3 regions of the Novosphingobium sp. ZW T3_23 genome follow, and region 2 is predicted to be linked to each of the others. Evidence: riboswitches for the same ligand, from Rfam matches in the RefSeq annotation. Region 2 holds a riboswitch; each other region holds the start of a gene.
The links. Region 2 has a riboswitch for cobalamin ahead of ACI3K3_RS09505 (TonB-dependent receptor domain-containing protein). Riboswitches for the same ligand answer to the same signal wherever they lie in the genome.
Positions count from the first base shown of each region.

Region 1: another riboswitch for cobalamin. It lies ahead of ACI3K3_RS17840 (TonB-dependent receptor plug domain-containing protein); the one in region 2 lies ahead of ACI3K3_RS09505 (TonB-dependent receptor domain-containing protein).
Region 3: another riboswitch for cobalamin. It lies ahead of cobW (cobalamin biosynthesis protein CobW); the one in region 2 lies ahead of ACI3K3_RS09505 (TonB-dependent receptor domain-containing protein).

Region 1 covers NZ_JBJDRF010000038.1:34,180-38,131, forward strand. The annotation lists gene ACI3K3_RS17830 (DUF2891 domain-containing protein) at 1-235, shown strand, start outside; gene ACI3K3_RS17835 (dihydrodipicolinate synthase family protein) at 311-1,207, shown strand; cobalamin riboswitch at 1,339-1,585, shown strand; gene ACI3K3_RS17840 (TonB-dependent receptor plug domain-containing protein) at 1,798-3,816, shown strand; gene ACI3K3_RS17845 (PepSY domain-containing protein) at 3,821-3,952, shown strand, end outside.
Region 2 covers NZ_JBJDRF010000013.1:18,842-22,793, reverse strand. The annotation lists gene ACI3K3_RS09505 (TonB-dependent receptor domain-containing protein) at 1-1,435, opposite strand, end outside; cobalamin riboswitch at 1,537-1,726, opposite strand; gene ACI3K3_RS09500 (cell wall hydrolase) at 1,951-3,105, shown strand; gene ACI3K3_RS09495 (hypothetical protein) at 3,296-3,613, shown strand.
Region 3 covers NZ_JBJDRF010000009.1:4,206-8,157, reverse strand. The annotation lists gene ACI3K3_RS07375 (histidine phosphatase family protein) at 9-605, shown strand; cobalamin riboswitch at 635-880, shown strand; gene cobW (cobalamin biosynthesis protein CobW) at 1,070-2,119, shown strand; gene cobN (cobaltochelatase subunit CobN) at 2,119-3,952, shown strand, end outside.

The DNA of each region.
Region 1 (3,952 bases), on a different contig from region 2:
CGTTTCAGATCGGACCGACGGCAAGATCGCGCATCTCGACGGGCTAAACCTCAGCCGCGCCTGGTGCTGGAGACAAATCGCCGCGCGCCTGCCGCAGGCGCACTTCATCCACGATGCGGGGGAAGAGATCGCGCAGCGGCACCTGCAAGCCGCACTCCCCCACCTCGCCGGCGACTATATGGGCGAGCATTGGCTGGCGACATTCGCCCTGCTGGCTCTGGTACCTCCGGAGTAAGGATGACGCGCAAGACGCGTCCACGCGCCCGGTCTGCGCTTGATAATCTCTCCCCGACATACGAGGAGTAGTGTCATGACGCTATTCACCGGCCTTTCCGCGTTCCCGATCACCCCTGCCAACATCGACGGCATCGTCGATACCGATGCGCTGTCGGTTCTGGTCGAGCGTCTGGTTCATGCCGGTGTGGATTCGATCGGGGTGCTCGGCAGTACCGGCATCTATGCCTATCTGGATCGCTCCGAACGGATCCGCGCGACAGAAGCCGCCGTGGAAGCGGCGGCGGGCCGCACCCCGGTGATCGTTGGCGTCGGCGCCCTGCGAACCAGCTGGTCGCGGGATCTGGCGATCGCGGCCGAGCGCGCCGGCGCGGATGGCCTGCTGCTTGCGCCCATGTCCTATACCCCGCTGACACAGCAGGAGGCGCAAGAGCATTTCCGGGCCGTTTCCGAGGCGACGGCCCTGCCGATGTGCATCTACAATAATCCGGGAACGACCAATTTCCGCTTCTCCGACGAGCTGATTGCCGCGTTGGCGGCGATGCCGAATATGGCGGCCATCAAGATGCCGCTGCCGGGTGACGGCGATTACCGTGTCGAACTCCAGCGCCTCCGCGCCTCCACTCCCCGCGATTTCAAGATCGGCTACAGCGGTGACTGGGGCGCGGGAGATTCGCTGATCGCCGGGGGGGACGCCTGGTATAGCGTGGTCGCGGGTCTTCTCCCGGAGCAGGCGCTGGCCCTCGCCCGCGCGGCCATGTCCGGCGACATCGATCAGGCAGGCAGGCTGGATTCTGCGTTCGTCCCACTGTGGAACCTGTTCCGCGAGCATGGCAGCTTGCGGATCATGTATGAGGTGGGGCGCCGGCTTGGTCTGCCTCTCGAAGCCGCACCGCTTCCGCTCGGGCGCGTCGGTGCCGAGGTTGCCGCGATGGTCGATGATGCTTTGAACCACCTTACCGCCAGGTGCTGAGAGACTGTTTTGCGGTAATGCCGCCCTTCATCGAAGCGAGCATCGTCACCACGAAGGGCATCCATCAAATCCCGCTTGCGCGCAGTGCGCTCCCCGGCTAGCTCGCCTCATCCGTTTTCCCGGTGAGGGATGGCGGACAAGATCGCGCCGGTGCCTCGAAAGAGGCTTAAAATGGGAACACGGTGAGAGGGTTTCGACCCTCGAATCCGAGGCTGTCCCTGCAACTGTAAGCGGTGAGCGCGATACACATCACGCGGCAGGGCCAAGGCGCCTGCCGTAGCCACTGGGCCGGACGCTAAATCCTGCGAGGCCTGGGAAGGCCGTGTATCAAGCCATGACCCGCGAGCCAGGAGACCTGCCTGCGTCCGGTCGCTCTTGCTTTGGTCCAGGGGATGGCCGGGGCACGGTGTTTCTCCGTCTGAGCGACGAACCAGCGGCAGGGGCCGCACGGTGCGCTGAGCGGTCGTCCCTTCGTTATGGGCGCCCGGCCGGTCGATGCGCCGGCCTTTCGTGAACGCCGGTCGATGCCCGGCCGTTCGTGAACGGCAGACCCCTGCTTCGGATCGCATGGCGCTCGACAGGGGAATGAGATGAAGTTCGCTACAATTTCGCACACGGCGCTTGCCGTGGCGCTTGGTCTTGCCTGGAACACGCAGGCTTGTGCCGAGGAAACCGGTGAAGACGCCGGTGAGGATCGGGCCATCGTCGTCACCGGCACCAGCCTTGAGGAAACGCTGCCGCAGGAGCTTTCCCGCTACGGCAACGACGTGGTGACCGTGAGCGAAAAGCAGATCAAGGACAGCGGCGCGGTAGACGTGGTCAAGGCGCTGGAATCGGTGCCGGGCCTCTACATCCGCGCCCGCAACGGGCCGTTCACTTACGTCGATGTGTCGCTTCAGGGTTCGCGCACGCAGGACGTGCTCTGGACGATGGACGGCATCCGCCTCAACAACCGCCTCTATGGCGGAACATCGCCCAACGACACGCTTCCTGCCAGCATGATCGAGCGTATCGAGGTGCTGCGCGGCGGGGAGAGCCTGTTCTACGGCACGCAGGCTTCGGCGGGTGTCATCAACGTGGTGACGCGCGGCTTCACCGACGATTTCAACGGCCAGGTCAATGCCTCGGTGGATTCATGGGGCGGCACCACGGTAGATGGCTACTTGCGCGGCGCGGCGGCCAAGCACCGCTTCGTGGCCTATGCCTCGCACAACCGTTCGGAAGGCTACACGCCTTACAGCGCCTATCAGCCCAGCCTCACCGATCGTCATCTCGGCTACGACTTGTGGTCGGCGGGTCTCAAGTACCAGTACGACCTCGCCCCCGATCTGGCGCTCAATGCCCAATACCAGCACACCGAGGCCAACCTCGACAACCTCTCGCCCACGCGCATCCGCGAGAGCCGCAACGATCGCAACGAGGAAATCGCCAGCGTCCGCCTCGATTACACCGGCAGCGATGCCGTGCAGTTCTTCCTCAAGGGCTATTTCCATGACTGGAAGACCGCCTACGTCCAGATCCGCAATTCGCTTCCCGACCTGCAACCGCAAGTGATCTACCCGGCAGGCACGTTCTGGGGCTATCGCGACTGGGGCGGCAGCGCGGTGGTCAAGCTGCATCTCCATCCCGGCCTCGAATACCTGCTGGGCTACGACTTCCAGAACTTCAGCGGGCGTGACGACGTGCTGCTGATCGCGCCGACCAGCGAGCAGGTCCATGCCGGGATTTTCCAGGTCCGTACCACCGACGAGATTTCCTCGAAGGGCCGCCTTGCCGCGGGCCTGCGCTACAACCGCACGGACGGGGCGAAGAAGACGATCTGGAACGTGTCCGGCCGCTACGACTTTGCCGACCCGCTCTATGTCGAGGCGAACGGCGGCACTTCCTTCGTACTTCCGGATGCCTCGCAGCTCTATGGCAACGACCCCTGCTGCGAGATCGGCAACCCGAACCTGAGCCCGGAGCAGAGCCTCAACCTCAACCTCTCCGCGGGCGGAATTTTCCCGGCGGGCGCGGTCACGCTGGGCTGGAAGGCGACCTACTTCAATCGCCGCATCACCAACATGATCGACTACGATTACGACAATCCGGCCTATCCGAACGGCACTTACGCCAACCTCGACGGCAAGGTCCGCTCGCAAGGCGGCGAATTCGAACTGACGGCGCAGATGGCCGGGGGTTGGAGCATCAATGCCAGCTATACTTACGCCCGCGTGCGGGAGAAGGCATCGTCCACCCAGCTTGACCGCAATCCCCGGCAATACGCGAAGGGTACCTTTGCCTATGCACCGGAAGACCTGCCGTTTGGCGCCAATCTCTCGCTCAACTGGATCGGCGACGTCTGGTCCACCGCTTCGGGCTTCGGCCGCCGGAACTATGGCAACTACGCGCTGGTGGACGCCGGGGCCTACCTCTACGTCGACGGTGCGGCACGCCGGAACCGCTTCGGCGTCAATGTCGAGAACCTGTTCAACCGGGAATATGCAACACGCGGCTATCAGTCGGCGGTGACCGACCAGGGCGCGCTGGACGGCAGCAACAGCCGCTTCCTCTACTTCAGCCGGGGCGTGCCGCGCACGCTGCGGATGAGCTACGGCCTGAGCTTCTGAGGCCATGAGTACACTCCAGCCTCGGCCCCATCCTCGAAAGAAGCGCTCACGCAGCCTGCTGCCGCGCCCGATCCTTGTCCTTCATCGCTGGCTCGGCGTCTTCGTCGGCCTGCTGATGACGATCTGGTGCCTCTCG
Region 2 (3,952 bases):
GGGCGCGGCCGACATTGTAGTAGTTCCACGCGGCCAGATCGTAGTCGATCAGGTTCTTCGTCTTGCGATCGAAGTAGGTGACCGAGAACGTGCCGTGGCCATCCGCGAAAGGCTGCTCCACGCCCACGTCCCAGGACTTCGACGTCTCGGGATCGAGCGCGCGGAAGCCGGCGTTGGTGTAGAGCTGGTAGAGCGACGGCGCCTTGAAGCCCTCGCCATAGCTGGCGCGCAGGATCGGGGCTTCCGCGCTGCCGCCGATCACCCAGGCGCCGTTGGCCGAGAAAGTGGTCTTGCTGCCGAAGTCCGAATTGTCGTCATAGCGCACGCCGCCGTTCAGGGTCAGGCCGGTAACCGGGCGCAGGGTGACCATGCCGAAGACGCTGTCGATCGAGGTGGAATCCTTCGAGCCGTAGTTGTCCGAGAACTTCTGCTTCTCGGTTTCGGCGCCGACCAGCACGCTGACCATGTCGATCGGGGTGTAGGAGACCTGCCCCTCGAAGCGATCGTTACGGCCGTTGGTGGTGAAGGGACCGAAGACCGCGTCGTCGGAGATGCGGCGCGTATCGGTAAGGCCATAGCCGAGCCGCGCGGTGAGGCGGCCATCGAGGCCCTTGTAGCGCAAGTTAGCGTAGCCCACGGTGTCGCGCTTCATGCCCACGTTCAGGGCATCGGCCCCGGTATTGTCGTAGTCGTAGTTGGCCTTGGTCCAATAGGTTCCGGCGTCGGCGGAAAGGCCCTCCACGATCTGCACTTCGGCGCGGGCATAGGCGCTCTTGCTTTCGAAGCCGTCCTTTTCGGTGCCACCGCGGCGCTCGTTGAAGGCGGAATAGCCGTCACCCTTGAGCCAGTTGCCGCCCAGCGTCAGGCCGACCGGACCCAGTTTGCCCGCTGCCGAGGCGCCGAGCTGCTTCTGGTCGCGCCAGCCGTATTCCGCCTGCCCGCGCGCGGTCCATTCATCGGTCGGGCGCGCGGTGATGAGGTTGATCACGCCGCCGATGGCCCGGCTGCCCCAGAGCACGCCGGACGATCCGCGCACCACTTCGATGCGATCGAACTGGCCCACCGTCAGGCTGCCGAAGTCGAAACCGCCGCCCACGTCGCCCGGATCGTTGATCCGCACGCCGTCGATCAGCACCAGGCTCTGCGCGTTCTCGGCGCCGCGGATGAAGACGCTGGCGGGCTGGCCGAAGCCGCCCGACTGGGTGAAGGTCACGCCCGGCAGGCGCGCCAGCACGTCGGTGGCGGTGACCGCCTGGGTGCGCTCGATATCCTCGCGGGTGACGACCGAGACGGACTGGCCGATCTCGCTCGTGGGCGTTTCGGTGCGGGTCGCGGTGACGACGATATTATCGATTGCGGCTTCGTCCGCCAGTGCGGCGGTGGCAAAAGGCGTTGAGACCGCGAGTGCGGTCCCCAGCATAAACAGGTATTTCACGCGTATTCCTCCAACCTGAACGACAAGTGCCGTCCATGGCGGAGCCGCGCGCCTTTCCTCATGCGCGCGGGCTCGCTGCATGCCGGGACACCCCGCCCGGCTGCGGAACGACCGTCACAGGCAGGTCTCCTGGCTCCCGGATCGTCGCGCCGCCTCCCGCCTTCCCGGTATGACCCAGTGGCATCGCGTGGAAGGGGCGCTCCCCGGTCACAGTTGCGGGGGCAGCTTTTCGACTTGCGCCGAAATTCCCACCAGGTCCTAAGACTTGGGGCCCGGCTCCGGGCCACCCATGACGTATCGCGCCGATACTGGGCAGCGGGGGGATTGGCAAGCGGGGCGGATGGGTGACCTTCCGGTATCGCCGGGGGAAATCACAAAGAGAGTCTTAAGCGATTCAGGCTATCCCGCGCGCCTGTGCCGCTTCGGGACGGGCCCATCTCGGCGGGTGCCGCGCGGACCAAAGCAGGATAGGCGCGAAGGGCGCCTCATGCGAGGACGTACCGAGAGGATCCGAATTGACCGCCGCCAACCGCCCATCCTGCACCGAAAACTGGGAACCGCGTCCGCGTGATTTCCAGGGCAATTTCGTGCGCGGCGGACGCAAGCGGCTCCAGCGCAGGCGGCGTCGGTGGACGCTCTGCGCCGCCTCGCTCGTGGCGGTCGCCCTCCCCGCCTTCGCTTCCCCGCCGCTTGCAGCATGGGAGCCGTTCCCCTTCGCTGACGCCACCGCTGCCGACCAGACCGTGCTGCCCATGCCGTTCGAACAACCGGGTGCCAGCTTCCCCGGCTCGGCCTATTACTATCTCGAAGCCGAGCAGCCGGTGCTCAAGGTCGGGGAAGGCATTCATTCGGATGCGGACGGCGGCGCCATCGGCCCCGTCGCCCGCGCGCTCAGGATCGACAATTCCGGCGTGGACCGCAGCCGCGCTCTCCAGTGCCTCACCGCCGCGATCTATTACGAAGCCGCCAGCGAGCCCGACGGCGGCCAGCGCGCGGTGGCGCAAGTCGTGCTCAACCGGGTGGCGCATCCGGCCTATCCCAAGACCGTCTGCGGCGTCGTCTATCAGGGGTCGGAGCGACCGACCGGCTGCCAGTTCTCCTTCACCTGCGACGGATCGCTGGCGCGGGCGCCACAGCGCTACTTCTGGCAGCGCGCCGAAGAGGTGGCCCAGGCCGCGCTCTCGGGCCAGGTCTATGCGCCGGTCGGGCTGGCCACGCATTATCATACCATCCAGATCAACCCCTACTGGGCGCCGAGCCTCCATTACCTCACGACGATCGGCGCGCACCGTTTCTATGCCTTCAACGGCGCCGCCGGAAACCCGGCCTCGTTCCGTTTCGCCTATCTCGGCGGAGAACCGCTCGCCGCGCCGCATCGCCGCGACGATTCCGCCGCCAGCGCCTTGGCCAGCGCCGCGCTAGACCCGCTGGCCGTGCAACGCACATTCGAGGAAGCGCCTGTCCGGGTGGAAACCGTAGCAGTTCCGGCCGCGCAGGCCGCGCCCTCCGGCCCCGCCTATTCAAACCCCGCCTATTCCAGCGACGTGCGCGAACGCGGCGGCGAGGATCTCTACCGCGCGCGCAATCTGCCTGAAGCTACCGGCGTGCGCCCGGAATACGCCAATTCCGGCAAATGGATCGCCCAGCCCGAAGCTAGGCCCAAAAGCTAGACGCGGGCCTCAAGGATTCGCGAAATATCGGCCGCAAGGTTTCAGCAACCATACGCCCTCACCAAGACTTAGCGGCTTCATCCTATAACTAAGGTCCGAGACGCCGCTCCAGGGCGTCCTTCAACAAGAGGCGCGCTTTACCATGGCCATCCGCTTTTCCGCTGCCCGGAAACGCTCCTGCCCCGTGATCGTGCGCGCCCTCTGCCCGTCGGTGCCGCTCTGCGCCGCCAACGATAACACGGCGGCACGCCTTCGCTCCCATCGCCGCCGGGACATCCGCGAAGCCGCCTCCGACACCGTTGCCGACACCGCCAACGAGCGCATCTTCGCCGAGGCGCTGCGCCATTTCTCCCGCCACGGCCTGTCCGCCGCCGCTCATGCTCGCGCCAATGCCGCAGCCGCGCGCCTGGCCGGTGACGACGCGGCATGCACCTGGTGGATCGCGATCTGCCGCCAGCTCGACCGCCGCATGGCCGATGCCTTCGCGCGCCGCATCGGCAACGGCTGAGAGACAGGCGAAATCGTATCCTGCAGAAGGCGCGGACAAACTCCCGCCCCGGGAAACATTCCGCAAGACCAGCGACACCCACCGTTAGCGTCCAGCCTCTACAATAGGCTGGCACACTCATTCGACGCGACCGCCTGCCCTTTCCTCGGGGCGACTCGCAGAAGGTGACGCTTGCCGGTCACCCGCGCGTGCGAGAGACTCGAAGCCGGCATGCAGCGGATGCAATCTGCGCCTTGCCGATTGCGTAAAAGAGGCCGAAACCCTCGTTTCGGGCGGCGTTTTCCGCGCACTCCCATGGCTTATTGCAATTGCGAACTATTATCAGTAAAAAGCGACGCA
Region 3 (3,952 bases), on a different contig from region 2:
ATGGACGCTTGGCAACCACGCTTCTGCTCATCTGCATCGCCGGCACCGCGTCGAGCCGCCAGGGCCGTTTCCCCGATCCCGCCGAACCACTGGATGCCGCCGGTGCGCGGGACGCGAGGCGCCTACCACTGCCGGAGCGCTTTCGGGCCGCAGCCTATCGAAGCCCCTCTCGCTCCGCCGCCGAGACCGCCTCGGCGATGGGTTTGGTTGCCGATGACGACATTGCTCTCTCCGACCTTCGCCATGGCGATTGGAGCGGGCGTTCCTTCGCTGAAATCGAGGCTGCGGAACCCGGCGCGCTGGCGCTCTGGCTTGCGGACCCGACAAGGGGAACGCCAGGAGGGGAAACGATGGAGCAGGCCCGCCTCCGCGTAGGAACCTGGATGGACGGTATCGCGGCGCGGCAGGATTCCGTCTGCGCCGTCACCCATCCCATGATCGTCCGCGCCGCGCTTGCCCATGCGCTCGACATGCCGCTGCGGGCTACGCTCGCCGTGGATGTGGCGCCGCTCTCCCGAACCACCCTCTCGTTCAACCAGACATGGCGATTGCAGTCGCTGGGGCCTGTCACTCAGGGGGTTGCGAGCGAGAGCGTGCCCAGCTAATCGCCGGACGGTCGAGGCGCTCACGCGCTTCGGCAGAAGATCGCGCCGGTGCCCCGCAAGGGGCTTAATACGGGAACACGGTAAGGATGGTCCGCCATCCCGATCCGGGGCTGTCCCTGCAACTGTAAGCGGCGAGCGCGATGCACATCGGCGGTGGGACAAGGGTTTCCGCCGCAGCCACTGGGCCGGACGCTAAGTCATGCGGGGCCTGGGAAGGCCGTGCATCGTGCTGTGACCCGCGAGCCAGGAAACCTGCCGGCGTCGATGTCGCTCTTGCCCGGGTCCAGGGAATGGCCAAGGCACGGTAATCCTTCCGTCTGAGCGACGTGATGCATGCGGCCGGGGCCGCGGCGGCATGACACGTCGGGCGCCCGTGCGCCGGTCCGGCGCGGCGTGCCGCAATCGTCGCGCGTGCGATGAGGAAGCCCCGCCGTTTCAGGTCGCTGGCGCGCGGGAGACGAACCATGAGCAAAGTTCCCACTACCGTCATCACCGGCTTCCTCGGCGCGGGCAAGACTACGCTGATCCGACACTTGCTCCAGAACGCCAAGGGCCGCCGCCTCGCGCTCATCATCAACGAGTTCGGCGATGTCGGCGTGGACGGCGAGCTGGTGAAGGGCTGCAACGACGAGGCCTGCCCGGAGGACGACATCGTCGAACTGGCCAACGGCTGCATCTGCTGCACCGTCGCCGACGACTTCCTGCCCACCATGCAGAAGCTGCTCGACCGCGAGAACAAGCCCGACCACATCATCATCGAGACCAGCGGCCTCGCCTTGCCCAAGCCGCTGGTGAAGGCCTTCCAGTGGCCCGACATCCGCACCCGCGCCACCGTGGACGGCGTGGTCGCGCTGATCGACGCCGATGCCGTGGCCGCCGGCCGGTTCGCCACCGACGAGATCGCCCTTGCCGCCGCGCGCGCCGCCGATCCAATGTTGGACCACGAAAGCCCGCTGGAGGAACTGTTCGAGGAACAGCTCGGCTGCGCGGACATGGTGGTGCTCAACAAGACCGACCTCGTCGATGCCGAGGCCCTCGCCCATGTCGAAACGCTGGTTCTGGCCGAAACGCGCCCCGGCGTGAAGATCGTGCGCGCGGACCACGGCGCGGTCGACATCGCCGCGCTGCTGGGCATCACCGCCGCTGCCGAGGACGACCTCGATTCCCGCCCCTCGCACATCGACGGGCTGGACGAGGATCACGACCATGACGACTTCGACAGCTTCGTCGTATCCGGCGGTGATGTGGCCGATCTCGACGCGCTGCTCGCGCGCCTGAAGAGCTTGATCGCGGAGCATGACGTGCTCCGCGTGAAGGGCATGGTCTCCGTTGGCGGTAAGCCGAGCCGCCTGATCGTGCAGGCCGTTGGCCCGCGTATCCAGCACTTCTACGACCGCGCATGGCTGCCGCAGGAAGCGCGCCGCACCCAGCTTGTCGTCATCGGCCAGAAGGGGCTGGACCGCACTGCCATCGAGGCGGGGCTTGCCGAAGTTCTCGGCACCGTGGACGCCTGATGCACCTGCTCTCCGCCACGCCGGGGACGATCTCCAACGGCGAGGAGGCAATCGATCTCGACCAGTCTCCCGGCGACATGGTGATCCTCACCGTGGCGGACAGCGAACTTGCCTGCTTTGCGGGGGCGGCGGCGCGGTTGCCCTTCGATGCTCCCAGCGTCCGCCTCGCGAACCTGCTGCAACTGCGCCACCCTTACTCGATCGACCTCTATGTCGAGAAAGTGATCGCGCAGGCTAAATTCGTCTGCGTGATCCTGCTCGGCGGCAAGAGCTACTGGGGCTACGGCATCGACGAGATCGCCCGCGTCGCGCGCGAAAACGGCATTGCCTTCGCCGCCATCGCTGACGGGCGAGAGGCCGATCCGGCGCTCGATCGCGCTTCCACCCTCCCCGCCGAGGTGTGCGAACGGATGCGCGACTATCTGCGGCAGGGCGGCACGGCCAATGCCCTCTCGTTCCTGCGCACGGCGGCCCGGACCATCGGCCATGATGCGGGAGAGCCCGACGATCCTGTGCCGGTGGCCGATGCGGGGCTCTATCTCGCGGGGACGAAGCGCGCGGGCCTTGCCGACGTGCAGGCAGGCTGGACCGAAGGCCGTCCGCTGGTGCTGCTGGTGTTCTACCGCGCGCTGATGATCGCGGGCACGCTCGACGCGGTGGACGCCATGATCGCGGCGTTGCGCCAGCGCGGTTTCAACGTCGCCGCCGTCCACGTCCGTGCGCTGCGCGAACCTTTTGCGGTGGATTGGCTGGGCGGACTGCTTGGCGAGATCGCACCCGACGTGATCGTCAACGCCACCAGCTTCGCCTCCTCCTCGGCAGGCGACGACCGCAAGCCCGGCATTCTCGAAAAAGCGAACTGCCCGATCCTGCAAGTCGCCTTCGCGGGCGTGGAGGAAGCGGATTGGCAGGGGGCAGCGCGCGGCCTCGGCCCGCGCGATCTCGCCATGAACGTGGCGCTGCCCGAAGTGGACGGGCGTATCTTCACCCGCGCCGTCGCCTTCAAGGCCGCCGAGCGCTTCGACGAAGTGACCCAGTGCGGCATCGTCGTCCCCCGCGTCGCACCGGATCGCGTGGCTTTCGTTGCCGATCTTGCCGCCGGTTGGGCCAGCCTGCGCCGCACAGTCCCTGCCGAGCGCCGCGTGGCGCTGGTGCTGGCGAACTATCCCAACCGCGACGGGCGTATCGGCAATGGTGTCGGCCTCGACACGCCTGCCAGCACCGCCGCGATCATCGCCGCGCTAGCCGAGGCGGGGTACGACACCGGAGCAGCGCCAAGGGACGGCGCGGCGCTGATGCGGATCATGACCGGCGGCGTGACCAACGACCTCACCTCGCTGGACCGCACATCGTTGGAACGCGGGGGCGAAGTCTCGTTGCCGCTCCCTGCCTACGAAGCCGCCTTTGCGGCCGTGCCCGAAAGCGCGCGGAAGGCCATGGTCGAGCGCTGGGGCGAGCCATCCGCCGATCCCTTCGTACGGGACGGCGCATTCCGCCTGCCGGTACACCGCTTCGGTAATCTGGCCATCGCAGTGCAGCCCGCGCGCGGCTACAACATCGATCCCAAGGCCAGCTATCACGACCCGGCCCTGCCGCCGCCGCACGCCTACCTCGCCTTCCACGTCTGGCTGGCGCAGGATTTCGGCGCGCAGGCGCTGGTCCATGTCGGCAAGCACGGCAATCTGGAATGGCTGCCCGGCAAGGCGATCTCGCTTTCGCGCGAGTGCTTCCCGGAGATCTGCGCCGGGCCGCTGCCGCAACTCTATCCTTTCATCGTCAACGATCCCGGCGAAGGCACGCAGGCCAAGCGCCGCATCGGCGCGGTGGTGATCG